2 regions of the Bacillus sp. FSL R7-0646 genome follow, and region 1 is predicted to be linked to the other one. Evidence: predicted binding sites of a transcription regulator. Region 1 holds the regulator's gene; the other holds the start of a gene.
What was found. Region 1 encodes LexA, which represses DNA repair genes until DNA is damaged. Its sites were predicted from a motif close to CGAACATATGTTCG; they were not measured.
Positions count from the first base shown of each region.

Region 2: uvrB (excinuclease ABC subunit UvrB) is a predicted target of LexA. The motif match lies at 6,658-6,671, and genes of this name have one in related genera.

Region 1 covers NZ_CP150217.1:1,942,661-1,952,255, forward strand. The annotation lists gene MKY62_RS09975 (TetR/AcrR family transcriptional regulator) at 1-194, shown strand, start outside; gene MKY62_RS09980 (MarR family transcriptional regulator) at 407-862, shown strand; gene MKY62_RS09985 (nitroreductase family protein) at 935-1,558, shown strand; gene MKY62_RS09990 (ring-cleaving dioxygenase) at 1,594-2,532, shown strand; gene MKY62_RS09995 (flavin reductase family protein) at 2,554-3,162, shown strand; gene wrbA (NAD(P)H:quinone oxidoreductase) at 3,363-3,974, shown strand; gene MKY62_RS10005 (hypothetical protein) at 4,295-4,435, shown strand; gene MKY62_RS10010 (prohibitin family protein) at 4,428-5,261, shown strand; gene MKY62_RS10015 (hypothetical protein) at 5,352-6,113, shown strand; gene MKY62_RS10020 (thymidylate synthase) at 6,173-7,012, shown strand; gene MKY62_RS10025 (NucA/NucB deoxyribonuclease domain-containing protein) at 7,371-7,799, shown strand; gene lexA (transcriptional repressor LexA) at 7,995-8,618, opposite strand; gene yneA (cell division suppressor protein YneA) at 8,771-9,082, shown strand; gene MKY62_RS10040 (recombinase family protein) at 9,101-9,595, shown strand, end outside.
Region 2 covers NZ_CP150217.1:3,566,651-3,576,245, reverse strand. The annotation lists gene MKY62_RS18690 (M23 family metallopeptidase) at 1-785, shown strand, start outside; gene MKY62_RS18685 (tartrate dehydrogenase) at 941-1,999, shown strand; gene MKY62_RS18680 (S41 family peptidase) at 2,129-3,568, shown strand; gene swrA (swarming motility protein SwrAA) at 3,922-4,275, shown strand; gene MKY62_RS18670 (PDZ domain-containing protein) at 4,573-5,784, shown strand; gene MKY62_RS18665 (DUF5316 domain-containing protein) at 5,909-6,202, shown strand; gene MKY62_RS18660 (CsbA family protein) at 6,321-6,554, shown strand; gene uvrB (excinuclease ABC subunit UvrB) at 6,738-8,723, shown strand; gene uvrA (excinuclease ABC subunit UvrA) at 8,731-9,595, shown strand, end outside.

The DNA.
Region 1 (9,595 bases):
AGCAGCTGCAGGAAGAAGGCATTGTTCAGAAACAGCTCCATCCGAAGGTGATGGCGTCTACGCTGATTGCCATCTTTAACGGCTACAACCATCAACACCACGCGGATCCGTCGATTAATAAACAGGAACAGCTTCAGTCCATTATTTTCTTGCTGAATCCGAAGCTGCATCTTCAGATAAAAGACAAGCTATGAATACATCATAAGACTTTTGAAACAGCCGGCGCTGCCGACCTTGAGTCGGCGGTTTTTTGCGTCAGATGAATCCACTTCGGTACGCCGCACAACAAAGCAAATCACATGCAACCGTTTAACAGCGAGCGTTTATTTCTTTTAAATAGTTGACACAAGCAAATCGTTATTATACAATTATCTCGAATTCGAGATAATTAAAAAGGATGAATGCCATGGGCAGTCAAGATATGGAGAGATATGAAGAGGAGTTGTCTTTAAAGGCATTTATTGTCTTGTCTCGAGCATTACAATCGATTAAAAAGCGTGTGGAAGAAGACATTAAATGTTTAGGATTAAATCCAACTGAGTTTGCTGTTTTAGAATTAATCTATAATAAAGGCGATCAGCCGATACAAAAAATAGGCGAAAAGGTATTAATCGCAAGCAGCAGTATTACCTATGTTATAGATAAGCTGGAGAAGAAAAGTTTAATAGTAAGAAGGCCTTGTCCTAAAGATCGCCGTATAACATACGCTGCCTTAACGAATGAAGGAACTGCACTGATGAACAATCTTTTTCCTAAACATAAAGCAGCTATGAAAGGCATTTTCGGCGGGCTGGACATTAAAGAAAAAGAAGTTCTAATTGAAAAGTTGAAAAAACTGGGCTTCCATGCCCAAAGCATGTAAATTTTTTTACGACAATATCTCGAATTCGAAATATACGAATTCATAATAAATGTCGATTGCGAGGTAGTAGTAATGACCGAATTTCTAGAGTTAGTAAAAGAAAGACGATCAGCAAGTAATTTTCTTCCTGGATATTCAATTTCTGAACAGGAGCTTAATGAAATATTTGAAATTGTAAAATTGGCTCCCTCTGCTTTTAATTTGCAGCATACAAACTATATTGCGGTGTTGGATAAAGAAAAGAAGAACATGTTGCATGAAGCAGCTAATGGCCAATACAAGATCCTAAGCTCGTCGGCAGTCATCATCGTTTTGGGTGACAAAAAGGCCTTTCATCAAGCAAAAGAAATCTACGAAGGTTTAAAACTGCTCGGAGTACTTAATAAACAAGAATATGATGATATGGTTCACGATACGGTTTCTTTCTATCAATCCAGAGGAGAAGCATTTCAAAGGGATGAAGCCATCAGGAATGGCTCATTATCTTCTATGCTCTTTATGATGGCTGCTAAAGAAAAAGGTTGGGATACTTGTCCCATGATTGGCTTTGATCCTCAAAAGGTAAAAGAGGTATTGAATATAAATGAGCAATATGAGGTCGTCATGATGATCACCCTTGGGAAGGAAAAATTAGAAAGCAGAAAACCGCGGGGATTTAGAAAACCTGTAAATGAATTTGTAACCTATATCTCATAATAAAGCTATGTTTCATGAAAGAGGAGTGAAATGATATGAAAAAGAAAACAAGCGGAATCCATCACATTACCGCGATTGTCGGCCATCCGCAAGAGAATGTCGATTTTTACGCTGGCGTTCTAGGTTTACGTTTAGTGAAAAAAACTGTTAATTTTGATGATCCGGGAACATACCACCTGTATTTCGGTAATGAAGGCGGAAAACCGGGAACGATTATTACATTCTTTCCATGGGTGGGTGCTCGCCGAGGAGTCATTGGAGATGGCCAGGTGGGAGTTACTTCATACGTCGTTCCTAAAGGCGCAATGGCATTTTGGGAAAACAGATTGGCAAAATTTAATTTGCCTTATACAAAAATGAACCGTTTTGGAGAGGAGTACTTAGAGTTCGATGATCCTCATGGACTTCATCTGGAAATTGTCGAAAGAGAAGAAGGGGAAAAGAACAGCTGGAAGATAGGAGAAATTACACCGGACAAAGCAATCAAAGGATTTGGCGGAGCAACACTTTTATCCAAACAACCGGAAAAAACGGCTGAATTATTAGAAAAGGTTATGGGACTTGAAAAAGTTGGTGAAGAAGGAGATTTTGTACGTTTTCGTTCTTCTGGTGATATCGGGAATATAATTGATTTGAAATTAACAACTATAGGCAGCGGACAAATGGGGATTGGTACAGTTCACCATATTGCCTGGAGAGCTATTGATGACAATGATCAATTAGAATGGCAAAAATATGTTGCAGAAAATGGTTATCGTGTTACACCCGTGCAAGACAGAAATTATTTTAACGCGATTTATTTTAGAGAACACGGGGAGATTTTATTTGAAATTGCAACAGATCCTCCAGGGTTCGCCCATGATGAATCACATCAAACAATGGGAGAACAGTTAATGTTGCCGGCTCAGTATGAACACTACAGAGAGCAGTTAGAAAGAAGATTAATTCCTATAACAGTGAAGGCGCTGGATTAATTTTTGCACGGAAGTGATTCAATGCTGTCCATTGATCCGCTTACAAAAACGGAAAGAGAGAACTACAAGTTTTTAATCGGGAGTATCATACCAAGACCCGTGGCGTTTGTTACAAGCCTGTCAGAGGAGGGCGTCTTAAACGGAGCTCCATTTAGTTATTTTAATATTGTATCTTCAAATCCTCCCATGATCTCCCTGTCCATACAACGTTCTGAAGGGAGCCAAAAAGATACAGCGAGAAACATTCTGAAGAGCAAAGAATTTGTGGTCCATATCGTTGATGAACAAAATGTTGAAAAAGTGAATGCAACGGCCGCGAGCCTACCTCCAAGTCAAAGTGAAATTCAGTTAGCGGAGTTAACCCCGGTTGAAAGTGTGAAAGTCTCGGTACCGGGGGTTAAAGAAGCGAAAGTGCGCATGGAATGTGTTCTGGAGTATTCATTAGAGTTGGGAGATAAACACTCTCCCGGCTGCGATTTCATGATAGGTCAAGTCGTTCAATATCATATCGAGAGCGGCATTTATGAAAATGGAAAAATTGATCCGAGAGGCCTCGGAGCCATCAGCCGATTGGCCGGGCATGATTACGCAAAGATTGGTGAAATCTTTACCAGGGAAAGACCGAAGTAATATAACCATCCACGATATCTCGAAGTTGAGATTTATTAAACTGAAATGTTTTAAGCTTATTGTAGCAAGGAATAATAAAGGCAGCGAAACACTTTCAAGGGGGTGGTTTTTAAAAGGTTTAAAAAAAGAAAACAAAAAAGCGGGTGTAAAATATGGGATTTTTAGACAAATTATTTAGAAAATCAAAGGAGATGGATCATATGTCAAATGTGAAATTAGCTGTAGTTTTTTATAGTATGGGCGGAACAAACTATCAATTAGCAAAATGGGCTGCAGAAGGCGCAAAAGAAGCAGGCGCTGACGTCAAAGTATTAAAAGTACAAGAATTGGCTCCGCAATCAGTTATTGAAGGAAATGAAATATGGAAAGCAACTGTTGATGCAACAAAAGACATTCCAGTCGTAACCTCAGAAGATATAGAGTGGGCAGACGCTATTATATTCAGTACACCAACACGTTTTGGCAATATGGCATCCCAAATGAAACAGTTTCTTGATACACAAGGCGGACTTTGGGCAAACGGCAAGACAGTTAATAAAGTTGTAAGTGCAATGTCCTCCGCTCAAAATCCACATGGTGGTCAAGAAGCGACGATCTTGTCCTTATATACTTCAATGATGCACTGGGGAGCTATTATTGCTTCTCCTGGATACACTGATCCTGTCCTATTTGGGGCTGGCGGAAATCCATATGGAACGAGTGTTACAGTCGATCAAGACGGGAAGATGATTGAAGACGTAGAAGCCGCAGTGAAACATCAAGCAAAACGAACGGTGACCGTAGCTGAATGGGTCAAAAAGGGCAATCAGTAATATTTGAAATTTAAAAGAGCCAAATGACTGGCTCTTTTTTTAGTTGGTTCAGTTGAGCCGTTTTTCTTATTTGATGTCTTCATTTGACTGCGAACACGCCATAATTGCGCGGCATAAGGAATAAGATATCCAACATATCCTATAACGATGCCCGTGCAGGAGGAATCCGTCTTTTAAGTTGATGATTTCACAATGATAAAATTTTTTTCTATTAAATTTTAAAAAAATGAAACTTTAAGTTCATATGAACGTAAACATAAGTGAAATGATTTTATTTAGTCATACGATCAATCAACAAATGCAAAAGGGGTGAAACAAAAGTGAAAGTCATGATTGGTTCGATCATATTGCTGCTCATTATAGGGTTTGGCGTATGGCTTATGTTGAGCCCGCTTTTTAAAAAAGTCGGAAGCGGGGCGACCAAAATAAAGAAAACGCTGGAGGACGACAAAGATGAATGAAAAACAACCAAAGAAAAATAAAAACAAAACGCTGCTCGGCGGAATCATTGTCGCTGCCGCTTTAATTATTGGAGGATTCACGGCCTCCCTGTTCATCGAGAAAATCCCGAACGGATATGTCGGCGTCGTTTATTCCCCGAATGGCGGGGTAAAATCGGAAACGCTGGATCAAGGCTGGCATTTAGTCGGGCTGTTTGACAAAGTCACAAGATATCCGGTACGGATGCAGACTGTAAACAATCAGGATATTCAAGTGGCTACTTCCGACGGCAAAAACATCTCAATGGACATTGCCTACAACTATGTCGTTCAGCCTGATAAAGTCGTAGAATTGTTTAATAAATTCGGAGCGGTCGATATTGAATCAATCGAAAACAGCTACTTGAAAACAAGGCTGTGGGACGCTGCGAGAAAGTCGATTTCCAAATATTCCGTCATTGATACATACGGACAAAAATCATCTGATGCCGCTGCAGAAATTCAAAAAACATTTGCAGATGATATGAAGGGGCTCGGCTTTGTCATTGACGATTTAACACTCGGCGTGCCGAAGCCTGATAAAGCGACTCAGGAAGCGATTGACGCGCGCGTGAAGTCTTCGCAGGAACTGGAAAGAACACAGACGGAGCTGAAGATCGCCGAAGCGGAAGCGAAAAAGAAAAAGATCGAAGCCCAAGGTATTGCCGAGTACAACGAAATTATTAAAAAGTCGATGTCGGATGAAATGATCAAGTATCAATGGATCCAAAAATGGGACGGAAAAATGCCTAAAGCGACCGGATCGAATTCCCTGATCCAGATTCCAACCGATGAGAAAGGAAAATAAAACGAAAAAAATCCCTTGCCAAGGGATTTTTTTCGTCTCGGGCGCACGTATATAATGGTGTTAACAATCGTTTCTGAGACAGGGGGTAAGATGTTGTTTGCTCCGGAAGCCATTCTCCGTACGTGGAGAAAATTTGACTCTTTTCCGATGGAAACGCTGACAAAAGCATGGTTTTATCATCAGGCAGGAGATGGGAGACAGCGGGAAGTATCGATGATGAAGGAGCACTATCAAGAGTACGGGATTGCCGGCAATTGTTTTGACCTTTCGATTTGGCTGCTGGATGAGTTCACAAAAGACGGAGTGGAAGCTTTTCCAATCGGCCGTTCGTTCAAAACGGAACGCGCGCATGCCGCAGTCATCGCCCTTGATGAAAGAGGCCGGCGCTTTTTGTGTGATCTGGGAGACCAATGGCTGCATCCGATTCTGATCGATTGCGAATCTGAAGATTATACCAATGAAAAGCTGGGCGGTTTTTTCCCTGCCGCACAAGTTCAAGTCATGCCGACAGCCGGCGGAGTTGAGGTCCTTTACCATCGGCCGAACGGAAAGGTGTCGACTCAAGTCTACAATACAGACCCTGTTGACATGTCCGTTTTTTTAAAGGCGGCTGAATACTCGCAGGCGGCATTGAAGCCTGCGCCTTTACTGGAATGCAGAATTCCGTTTCAGCATGAAATCGCCCATTGGGAATTCAGCGGCTGGGACATATATCTTAGTACGAGCAAAGGATTATACAGAGAAGCGAAGCCGGACACAATCGAAGGATGGACTGAAAAAATCCACGATATCTCAGGATACGATAAAAATGTTCTCAAGAAAGCATTGGAGATTTATCAAACCCGCGCGTGATCTTAAACCTTGAAAAAAACTCATTTTATACATATCATGTGGAAAGAGGAGAGGATAAGATGAGCCATTATGACCAGCAATACAATGCAATCATACAAAAAATTATTGAATCAGGGATCTCCGATGAAGAATATCAGGTTCGGACGAAGTGGGATTCAGACGGAACGCCGGCTCATACGCTGAGCATCATGAGCGAAAAAATGCGGTTTGACAATTCAGAAGTGCCGATTTTGACGACGAAGAAGGTGGCGTGGAAAACGGCCATTAAAGAGCTGCTTTGGATTTGGCAGCTGAAATCCAATGATGTTCAAGTTCTGAATGATATGGGGGTTCATATTTGGGATCAATGGCGTCTTGAAGACGGCACAATCGGAGCAGCGTACGGCTATCAATTAGGGAAGAAAAACAGAACGGTTAACGGCCAGAAAGTCGATCAAGTGGATTATTTGCTTCATCAGTTAAAGCATAACCCTTCTTCACGCAGGCATTTGACCATGCTGTGGAATCCCGATGATTTGGATGGCATGGCTTTGACGCCCTGCGTCTATGAGACGCAATGGTATGTGAAAGAAGGAAAGCTCTCTTTAGAAGTAAGAGCGAGAAGCAACGACATGGCGCTTGGCAACCCGTTCAATGTGTTTCAATATAATGTCTTGCAGCGCATGATCGCGCAAGTCCTCGGTTATGAGCTGGGCGAATACATCTTCAACATCGGTGACTGCCACATCTATACCCGTCACATCGACAATTTAAACATTCAGATGAAACGCGAGCAGTATGAAGCGCCAAAGCTATGGATCAACCCGGATATCAAAAATTTTTATGACTTTACAATCGATGATTTTAAATTAATCGACTATAAGCACGGCGACAAGCTGACATTTGAAGTTGCCGTATGAACAGGCGGATTTCCCGCCTGTTTTTTTGTACAGTGATGAAAAACGGCCTTGGAGGATGATTCAAGAAGATACAGACATATAATACGGCAAGACAGGCACAAGGGCTGTCGATATGGAGCTGTTTGCGGGAATTCATTAAAACACGCGGCTGAAGTTATGTTTTTACCAACGATATCAACGGTTCATGTTCTGATGCAAAAGCGATGACGTGCAGCATCTTAAAAAATAACGTCATAGAAGAATAAACGTTCATTTACACAATCTAAACGTCTTTTTCACAAAGAACCCGAAAAGCAAAAACAATTCTCTCTTAATCTGTTAGTAACACCAGCATATACAAGAGGAGGTTGTTTTTGTCATGATCAAAAAATGGGCGGTTCATCTGCTGTTTTCCGCATTGGTACTGCTTGGGCTTTCGGGAGGCGCCGCATATTCTCCTCAGCATGCCGAAGGTGCTGCAAGGTATGACGACATATTGTATTTTCCGGCATCACGCTATCCCGAAACCGGCGCTCATATCAGCGACGCAATCAAAGCGGGGCATTCAGATGTCTGCACGATTGAAAGATCGGGAGCGGATAAGCGCCGCCAGGAATCACTGAAGGGGATTCCGACTAAGCCGGGCTTTGACCGTGACGAATGGCCGATGGCCATGTGTGAAGAAGGGGGCAAAGGAGCGTCTGTCAGATATGTCAGCTCATCGGATAACCGCGGAGCCGGCTCCTGGGTCGGGAACAGGCTGAGCGGTTTCGCCGACGGGACGAGAATTTTGTTTATCGTTCAATAAAAGGCGAAAAACAAATATCTTTCCTTTGGGAAACATTTTTGTTGACAGGAAAATCGTTGTGGGGGATAATGGTAATGTAAGCATATTATCATTCCCTCTGTTTCAGGTTCGCATCCTTCATTGCCGAATGGATGTGAGCCTGTTTTTTCGTGCAAAAAAACCGCCGACCGGCGGTTTTGCTGATGAGTCCGTGTTTTAATGAACAGTGCGGAAAACGCCGATGACTTTTCCGAGAATCGTCACATTCTGAAGGATGATCGGCTCCATCGTCGGGTTTTCCGGCTGAAGGCGGATATGGGTTTCCTCCTTGAAAAACCGCTTAACAGTCGCTTCGTCGTCTTCGGTCATCGCAACGACGATATCCCCGTTGTTTGCGGTGTTCTGCTGCTTGACAATCACATAATCTTGATCAAGAATTCCGGCATCGATCATGCTTTCTCCCATGATCTCCAGCATGAAGACGTGCTCATCCGGCGGCGCCAGGCGTTCGGGAAGCGGAAAGTATTCCTCGATGTTTTCGACTGCGGTAATCGGTGTACCGGCGGTCACCTTTCCGATGACCGGGACATTGACAACCTGGTTTTTCGGAATATGAATTTCCTCCTCTGTATCGAGAATTTCGATCGCTCTCGGCTTCGTCGGATCCCTTCTGATCAATCCCTTCGTTTCAAGCCTTGCCAAGTGGCCGTGTACCGTTGAACTTGACGCCAGGCCGACCGCTTCTCCGATCTCCCTGACGGAAGGCGGATAGCCTTTGCGCTTCACTTCTTCTTTAATGAAACGCAAAATATCAAGTTGTCTTTTTGATAGCTTCGTCATTTTTTGCACCTCAAAACGTCGATTTTAGCTAGATTATAGCATGTTTTTCCTCTGAGTACAAACATAGGTTCGAAAAAAACGATTGACAGAAACATTTGTTCGTATGTATACTGAAGTCACAAAAACCGAACAAACATTCTGGGGTGATGGATATGAAAAAAGAATCATTGATTTTTGTCAGTCTGTTTACTGCTATGATCAGCTGCTGTATTCTGTTTGTGTCTTTTGCCGGTAAGATCGAAGAAAGAAAGCAATATGTTAAAATAGAAGTGCAAGAAGGCGATACATTGTGGGAGCTGGCCGACCGGATCAAAGGCGGAAAAACCGCTGACAAACACAAATTCATCGAATGGGTCGCCGATAAAAACAATCTGCCGACCTCTGTCATTAAACCGGGAGATGTCTTGATCCTGCCGGTAGCCAAACAGCACTCCGATCAATATCAGCTTGCAGTTGTAGAATAAGAGATTGAGGGGATTTCCATGAATGCGATTATTTACACCAGGGTAAGCACTGCGAAGGAGCAGCAGGAAACCTCATTAAAGCGGCAGGAGGAAGAGCTTAAGTCGCTTGCCGCCGAACACGGGATGAACGTCGTGAGCGTCATTTCCGAACAGGCGAGCGGATATGAAATGGACCGCGACGGCGTCTTCGATCTGCTCGAGGAAATCAAAACATCAGACATCGACGCGGTTTTAATACAGGATGATACGCGGCTTGGAAGAGGGAATGCCAAAATTGCCCTTCTTCACTGTTTATATAAAGAAGGCGTTCAAATCTACACGCTGGCTCACCGCGGAAAGCTCGAGCTTTCCGAAGCGGACTCGATGGTTTTGGAGATTGTCGGCATTGTCGAGGAATACCAGCGGAAAATACATAACCTGAAAATTAAGCGGGGAATGAAGAAGGCGGTCGAAAACGGCTACCGCCCGGAGAGGAACCTAAAACACCGCAATGAAGGCGGCGGGAGAGAGCGA
Region 2 (9,595 bases), 1.6 Mb from region 1:
GTGCGGTTTCGACAATTGTAGAAGCTGATAAAGACCTGATGGAAGAGCAAAAACGCGATCTTCAGCTTGTCGAGGAAAAGGAAACTAAGCTGAGCAAGGACCTTGAAAGCCTTGAAAAAGCGCTCAAAGACCTGGAAGATTTAAAAAAGACGCTCGACAAGCAGCAAAAAGAGAAAGCAAATGTCATGAAAAAAGTGAAGCAAGATAAAGATCATGCACATGAAGAACTTGGTTCACTCGAAAATGAAGCAGAAATTTTAAAGCGCCAGGATGAAGCGATCAAAGCCGAAGAGGCGCATCGCAAAAAGCAGGAAGCTGAAGCGAGCCGCCAGGCTTCAAGCGGCCAATCGGAAGCTTCCTCATCTAAACCGTCGGCACCAAGCAGCTCAGGCTTTATCCGCCCTGCTTCCGGCACATTTACTTCCGGGTTCGGAAAGCGTTCGCTCGGAAATCACTTCGGCGTAGACATCGCCAAGCGCGGTTCAGGCGTTCCGATTTATGCGGCCGCCGCCGGAACGGTCTATAACGCCCATTACTCGTCCAGCTACGGCAATGTTGTGTTTATTACCCATAACATCAACGGGCAAACATATCAGACGGTCTACGCTCACATGTCTTCAATTAAAGTGCAGACAGGCCAGCGTGTTGAACAGGGACAAGTGATCGGAACGATGGGAAATACAGGCCAATCCTACGGGCAGCATCTTCACTTTGAAATTCATAAAGGCCTTTGGAACAACGCGAAATCCAATGCTGTTGATCCGGCCAATTATATACCGCTTTAAAATGAAAGCCGATTCGTCCGGAGATGGACTGAATCGGCTTTTTGTTATTCAAACTGGGTTTTTCTCAAAATTTATTCTTGTCAGAAAATAACACAAGGTATAGAATGAAAGTGACAACTGTCGACAGTCGACAATTTGAAATAGGGGATGATCCAATGAAAGTATTCAACATTGCCAGCATACCCGGTGACGGGGTAGGGAAAGAAGTCGTACCTGCTGCACAACGAGTTTTGAAAGCGGTTTCGGATGTTCACGGGGGACTCTCATTTCGGTTTACGGAGTTTCCATACAGCTGTGAGTATTATTTGGAACACGGGGAAATGATGCCTGATGACGGCTTGGAGCAGCTGAAAGAGTTCGACAGCATCTTTCTTGGGGCTGTAGGAAACAGCAAGCTTGTCCCCGACCATATTTCCCTGTGGGGGCTGCTCATTAAAATCCGCCGCGAATTTGAACAGGTCATCAACATTAGACCTGCGAAATATTTGCAAGGAATCAAGTCTCCGCTGGCCAACCCAAAAGATTTCGATCTGCTTGTCGTCAGGGAAAACAGTGAAGGGGAATACAGCTCGATCGGAGGCAGAATCTTCAGGGATGAAGATGAAATCGCCATTCAAAATGCCGTTTTTTCAAGAAAAGGGGCGGAGAGGGCGATGCGCTTTGCTTTTGAGTTGGCGGCTAAGCGGAAAAAGCATGTCACAAGCGCAACAAAGTCGAACGGAATCGTTTATTCAATGCCTTTTTGGGATGAAGTCTTTGAGAACACGGCAAAAGACTACCCCGATATTACCGCAGATTCGCAGCACATTGACGCGCTGTCGGCCTTTTTTGTAACGAGGCCAGAGAAGCTTGACGTCATTGTTGCCAGCAATTTATTCGGCGATATTTTGACCGATATCGGGGCGGCGATTATGGGAAGCATAGGTGTGGCGCCGGCCGCCAACATTAATGTAAACGGCAAATATCCATCTATGTTTGAGCCTGTGCACGGCTCTGCTCCGGACATCATCGGAAAAGGAATCGCCAATCCGATCGGCCAAATTTGGACGGCAAAAATGATGCTCGATCATTTCGGGGAAGAAGAACTCGGTGCAAGATTGCTTGACGTGATTGAAGACGTTCTAAAGAGCGGCTACTTAACGCCTGATATCGGCGGTTCAAGTACGACGGATGATGTGACAGAAGAAATCATCAAGCGCGTGAGGACCATATAAGCGAAAGCTGCCAGCACTCCGGCAGCTTTTTTTGCTGTGGAATGGAAAATCGATTACATGATACGGGCGGTTTTGGCGCATACTACATCAAGCAACAAAACATAGTGCAGGCAGAAGAGGAGGTATAGGATGAATCAGAAGATTGTGCGGCTCATCATTGCGCTCAGCCTGTTATGCGGCTTGGTAACAGGCGCCGGCCCGATTCCGTTACATGATGTCGTTTCAAAAGCATCAGCGGCTGAAGAAGCTGCAGCCAAAAGCACCGCTAGAAACGAATTGGAGAAAATTGAGAAAGCATATGACCTGATTTCAAATGAATATGTGGAGCAGGTCGACAGGGAAAAACTGTTGGAAGGAGCCATACAGGGCATGCTTTCAACATTGAATGACCCATACTCGGTCTATATGGATAAACAGACGGCAAAGCGGTTTTCAGATTCCCTTGATTCCTCTTTTGAAGGAATCGGTGCAGAAATCGGAATGGAAGACAGAAAAATCATTATCGTTTCTCCTTTTAAACAGTCTCCGGCAGAGAAAGCCGGATTAAAGCCGAACGATGAAATCATCAGCATCGACGGCGATTCCATGAGCGGAATGGATTTGAATGACGCCGTATTAAAGATCAGAGGCAAAAAGGGATCGAAGGTTACACTGAAAGTTCACCGACCCGGAATGAAAGACCAGCTGACATTTACGATTAAGCGCGATGAAATCCCGCTGGAAACGGTGTTTGCTTCCATAAAGAAAGTACAGGATAAACCTGTCGGCTATATCGCAATATCTTCCTTTTCCGAACATACGGCAAAAGATTTTACTGCTGAACTGAAAAAGCTTGAGAAAAAGGGAATAAAAGGGCTCGTTTTGGATGTAAGAGGAAATCCGGGCGGGTACTTGCAAAGCGTGGAAGACATTTTAAAACATTTTGTGACAAAAGATCATCCGTATATACAAATCGCCGAAAGAAACGGAAATAAAAAACAATACTTCTCAAAATTAAAAGAGAAAAAACCATACCCTGTGAGCGTGATCACGGACAAGGGCAGCGCTTCGGCTTCGGAAATTCTTGCAGGCGCATTAAAAGAAGCCGAGGGCTACGACGTGGTTGGCGATCCTTCCTTTGGAAAGGGAACCGTCCAGCAGGCGGTGCCGATGGGAGACGGTAGCAATATTAAGCTGACGCTGTACAAATGGCTGACACCTAAAGGAAATTGGATCCATAAGCAGGGCATTCAGCCGACCGTTCCAGTCACGCAGCCTGCATATTTCTCGGCGGGGCCTTTACAGCTGAAAGAACCCCTCAAGCCGGATATGAACAACAATGAAATTAAGCGGGCGCAGTTCCTGCTGAAAGGACTCGGGTTTGTCCCCGGCCGGGAAGACGGCTATTACAATGAAAGCACAAAAAAAGCCGTCATGGCGTTTCAGGCAGCAAACAAGCTGAAGCAAACAGGGATCATTGACCAAAAAACGGCAAATACAATGAACCTGCGGATTGAGGAGAAAAAGATGGATGAAAAGAACGATCTTCAGCTGCAAGCCGCATTAAAAGTGCTGTTTAACAAAAAGTGAGGGCACGGGATGTCCTCACTTTTTTTATTCTCAGAAAGTAAATTCTCAATCTTTTTACCTAAAATTTTTGCTTTTTCATAAAAAAAACATTCATAATGAATAGAATTGACCCGATAACATAAGTATATGGGAGACTTTATAAGGATGTAAAGATGCAGTAAAAATGTAACTTTTGCAAGTTGTATAACATAGGAAAACTTTTTAAAATAGAACCAAAGCTTTTTCAAGAATTATAATGTGTGCATTTTTTTTTGCGGAGAATGTTAGCGCTGTTTGCGTTCTTCGTCTCTGTTGGTGGAGTCGTCTGACGCTTGCGCTTTTCTTATATATAAATAATAAATGGGGGTACACGATTGAAAAGGGCAAGTATTGTGAGAGAGAAAAAATACTATGAATTAGTGGAGCAGTTAAAAGTTCGATCACAAGACGTTACGTTTTCCGCTACAAAGGCAGTAGGATTGCTTATGCTGTTCAGCAGATACCTCGTGAACTACACTTCGGTCGAAAGTGTGGAAGATATTAATGAGGATTGCGCGGAACTTTATTTCAACTACTTGATGGACAACCACAAGCGGCTCGGCATCAATCTGACCGACATCAAGCGGTCAATGCAGCTGATAGGAGATATTCTTGATGTCGAGGTCAATCATTACCTGAAAGATTTTTCTTTGTCGAATGTGACGCTTTGGATGAGCCAGGAGAAATAAACCTCACGTTTACCATACCCAAGCATTTTATTATTTGTTAGAATAATAATAAAATGCACCAGCTTGCCTAAAGGTGCCAGCATTTGTCGTCACGAATGCGCATGAAAAGCACCGGCGTTTAAGCATCATGACGAAAGTTTCTGCGGCTGACGGCTCAGGCATCCCGCCTGAACGGCCGCCCGTCATTTCCTCGTGCCGACGCTTTAGACAAGCTGGGTTTCCTTAAAATATCCAACGTTAAAAAGCTGCCGTGTTGAAGGCGGCCTGAAATGCTTGGCTGAGGCGGTGAACGTTCCCTTGTCAGTTGAAGAAAGCTTAATTGAACTTTTAAAAGGAGCAGGATTGTTCTTTTTGCACCCGCTCTTCTATTTTATGATGATTATGAGTCTTGCTTACGGCTATGCCCGGATCAAACGTGAAAGAAAGACGTTCCATACGCGTATTGAAGATATTTATGACGAGTTCAAATTTACATATTCCAAGGGACTTCTGGCAGGACTTGTACTGTCCATTGTTTCGTTCGGCTTGGGGCTGTATCTCCCGATGGGCATGCTGGTTTTAATAGCGGCGGTCAGCGTTGCCGCAGCTTTAACTTTCAGACAGAGTCTGCTGTCAGCGGCATATACGCTTGGCGTGAGCATCGTCGTTGGTTTATGTATTGAATACACCGGTTTCGGAGCGCTTGACGCGTTTCTGCCGCAGCTGTCCCTCGCGAATTGGTCGGCTGCTGCCGTCTTGCTCGGACTTCTGTTGGTGGCGGAAGGAGTGCTTGTCTATAAAACGGCACATATCAAAACGTCCCCTGCGATTGTCATGAGCACAAGGGGTCTCCCGATCGGACAGCAGATTGCGGGCAGAACCTGGCTTCTGCCGTTGTTTATTCTTATTCCGGGACATGCGATCGAATCATCTGTTCCGTGGTGGCCTGTTTTGTCATTTAACGGCGGCTTTGAGCTCTTGTGGATTCCGTATTTCATCGGCTTCGGCCAAAGGGTTCAAGGATCGCTTCCGATTGAAAGCATTAAAATTACAGCGAAGCGCATCAGCGTGCTTGGCATCATCATTCTGCTGATCGCGGCCGGAAGCATATGGTGGACTCCGCTTGCCGCCCTTGCCGCCGGAGCAGCGATCGCAGGAAGGGCCTTTTTATCCTGGAAGCAGCGGATGAACGACAATTCCGCCCCTTTCCATTTTTCAAAGAGAGACCAGGGCTTGATGGTGCTCGGGATTATTCCGAACACGCCGGCAGCCGATCTCGGTCTCAAGATCGGCGAAATCATCACGAAGGTCAACGGGATTGAAGTGAAAAATGCGGCGGACTTCTACGAAGCGCTCCAAAAGAACAGGGCTTTCTTCAAGCTTGAAGTCGTCGGTTTAAACAATGAGATTCGTTTTGAACAAAGAGCTTCTTATGAAGGGGAGCATCATGAGCTCGGCATCATCTTTGTAAAAGAAGAGGATGCGGTGATGAAGCATGCCGAGGCAGCAGCCTCAGCAGAAACAGAATAACCGATGTTAAAAAAGCGCCGCTTTCAGGCGCTTTTGCTTTTGCCTTGTTTCGAAACTTTTTGGTTGTCTTTTACAAAACGTTCCGCTAGGATGATGGATAGAACTCATTGAAGGAGAATGATTGATGAAAAGGGCTTTTCTCGCAGGTGCTTTCGTTTGTTTAATAGCTGTATTGGTTTCGGCTGCGGCCGGGGATTGGACGCTGATTTTCAAAGTTTCGGGAGCAGCCGGCCTAGGCGCGATTCTGTTGTCTGCTTTATGTTCGGGCGTATTTGTCAGCGGTGACCGGTTCAGGGGAAATCACGATGCAGAAACGAAAGAGCACGGGGAGTGGAACAGCAAGCTGGCAAACGCTCTCGCCATTTTCGCCATGCCAAACCTCCTGGCCGCCGGAATATCGTTCTTTTTCGCCTTTTAACGTCCGATTCCGAATAACGCGGCAAGATGATGGACAAAATGAATGAGTGTCCATGTTTGTCCGTTTCTTTGTTCTTTAATATAATCGAATAAGATCAAGAAACGTGAGGAGGGTTTTTGTGTTTACAAAAGCCGTTTTTGCACTGATATTTCCTTTTATTCTTGTCTTGTTTTTTACAAGGGTGACCTATAACCATTACGTCGGAATTGCGCTCACTGCAGCGCTGTTGTTCGCTTCATATTTAAAAGGTTATACGGAAACCTTTTTTATTGTAGGACTTGATATCGCCTCGCTCGTCGCCGGTTCGCTCTATGCGGCAAAAAAGGCGGGCGAAAAGAAGGAAGACTCATAGAAACCGTAAGATTGATTGCCGTGAAGCCCTGCTTTTGATGACAAAAAGGAGGGGTTTTTTGATAGATCAGAAATCGCCGGCTTTTGTGGGAAAACACAAAAACCGAACTTTAGTTCGTATTTTTGCTTCGGGTGTGTTAAAATAATAAACAGGAAGATTTCGTAAAGAAACGGAGGCTTTTATGTGAAAGACCGCTTTGAATTAGTCTCGAATTATCAGCCCCAGGGGGATCAGCCGAAAGCGATTGATCAGCTTGTCAAAGGAATCAATGAAGGCAGAAAGCATCAGACGCTTTTGGGGGCAACCGGTACTGGAAAGACGTTTACGATGTCGAACGTGATTAAAGAGGTCAACAAACCGACTCTCGTCATCGCCCACAACAAAACGTTAGCCGGGCAGCTTTACAGCGAGTTTAAAGAATTTTTCCCCAACAACGCAGTCGAATATTTTGTCAGCTATTATGACTATTACCAGCCTGAGGCCTACGTGCCCCAGACTGATACATTTATCGAAAAAGATGCCAGCATTAACGATGAGATTGATAAATTAAGGCACTCTGCCACGTCTGCTCTTTTTGAACGCAAAGATGTCATCATTGTGGCGAGTGTCTCTTGTATTTACGGCTTGGGTTCTCCTGAGGAATACAGGGAAATGGTGCTCTCGCTCAGAACGGAAATGGAAATCGAGCGGAATGAGCTGCTCAGAAAGCTCGTTGACATCCAATATGCGCGGAATGACATCGATTTTCAGCGCGGAACATTCAGGGTGCGCGGCGATGTCGTCGAGATCTTTCCGGCTTCAAGGGATGAGCACTGCGTCCGAGTTGAATTTTTCGGGGACGAAATCGAACGGATCAGGGAAGTGGATGCCCTGACTGGCGAAATTTTAGGGGAGAGGGAACACGTCGCGATCTTCCCGGCTTCCCACTTCGTCACCCGGGAAGAAAAGATGAAGAAAGCGATCATAAACATTGAAGAGGAGCTGGAAGAGCGCCTCAAAGCGCTTCGTGAAGAAGGCAAGCTCCTTGAAGCGCAGCGTCTGGAACAGCGGACGAGATACGATTTGGAAATGATGCGCGAAATGGGCTTTTGCTCGGGCATCGAAAACTATTCAAGACATTTGACGCTTCGTCCGGCAGGTTCGACTCCATATACGCTGCTCGATTACTTTCCGGATGATTTCCTGATGGTCATAGATGAGTCGCATGTCACCATACCGCAGATCAGAGGAATGTACAACGGAGACCAGGCGAGAAAACAGGTTCTCGTCGATCATGGATTCAGGCTGCCTTCCGCTTTGGATAACCGTCCGCTCAGGTTTGAAGAGTTTGAAAAGCACATTCACAACATCGTGTATGTGTCGGCTACGCCGGGGCCTTATGAACTTGAGCATACGCCTGAAATGGTAGAGCAGATCATCCGGCCGACAGGGCTGCTCGATCCGATTATTGAGGTAAGGCCGATTGAAGGGCAGATCGATGATCTGATCGGTGAAATCCAGCAGAGAATCGAGCGGAATGAACGCGTCCTCGTCACGACGCTGACGAAAAAAATGTCCGAGGATTTGACGGATTATCTGAAGGAAATCGGTATCAAGGTCACGTACCTGCATTCAGAGATTAAAACGCTGGAGCGGATCGAGATCATACGCGACCTTCGCCTCGGCAAGCATGACGTTCTCGTCGGCATCAACCTGCTGAGGGAAGGACTCGATATTCCTGAGGTTTCACTCGTCGCCATTCTTGACGCAGACAAAGAAGGCTTTTTGCGGTCCGAACGCTCGCTCATCCAAACGATCGGCCGCGCCGCCAGAAATGCCGAAGGCCGCGTAATCATGTATGCCGACAAAATCACCAACTCGATGGAAATCGCAATCAATGAAACGAAGCGCCGCCGCGAACAGCAGGAGGCTTATAATGAGAAACACGGCATTACGCCGAAAACGATCAACAAAAAGATCAGGGACGTCATCCGGGCAACTCATGCTGCTGAAGACCAGGAAGAATATCAAGTGAAAGAGGAGCCGAAGCTTTCGAAGATGACGAAGAAAGAGCGGGAAAAAGTGATCGCTCAAATGGAAAGCGACATGAAGGAAGCGGCAAAAGCGCTTGACTTTGAACGCGCCGCCGAGCTTCGCGACTTGCTCCTAGAGTTAAAATCGGAAGGATGAATAGAAAATGGCAACGAAACGAATTGAGGTGAAAGGTGCAAGGGCCCATAACCTGAAAAATATCGATGTCTCTATTCCGAGGGATCAGCTTGTCGTTTTGACAGGTCTTTCGGGATCAGGGAAATCATCCCTTGCGTTCGATACGATATATGCAGAGGGGCAGCGGCGCTATGTCGAGTCTCTCTCCGCATATGCCCGCCAGTTTTTAGGACAGATGGACAAACCCGACGTCGATGCGATTGAAGGCCTGTCGCCGGCGATCAGCATCGATCAGAAAACAACGAGCCGGAACCCCCGGTCGACAGTCGGAACGGTGACGGAAATCTACGATTATCTCCGGCTGCTGTTTGCCAGAATCGGAAAGCCGGTTTGCCCTGTTCACGGCATTGAAATTACCTCGCAAACGATCGAACAGATGACGGACAGAATTTTGGATTATCCCGAGCGGACGAAGATCCAGGTGCTTGCGCCGATCGTCTCGGGAAGAAAAGGATCGCACGTGAAAGTGCTCGAACAAATCAGAAAACAAGGCTATGTGAGAGTCCGGATCGACGGCGAAATGAACGACCTCTCAGAGGACATCGAGCTCGAAAAGAATAAAAAGCATTCGATCGAAGTCGTCGTCGACCGCATCGTCATAAAAGAAGGCGTAACCGCCCGTCTCACAGACTCGCTCGAAACGGCGCTCCGCCTCGGCGAAGGCCGTGTGATCATCGACGTGATCGGGCAGGAAGAGCTGCTGTTCAGCGAGCACCATGCCTGTCCGCACTGCGGTTTTTCAATTGGGGAACTGGAGCCGAGGATGTTTTCTTTCAACAGCCCGTTCGGCGCATGTCCGAGCTGCGACGGCCTCGGGTCCAAGCTGGAAGTCG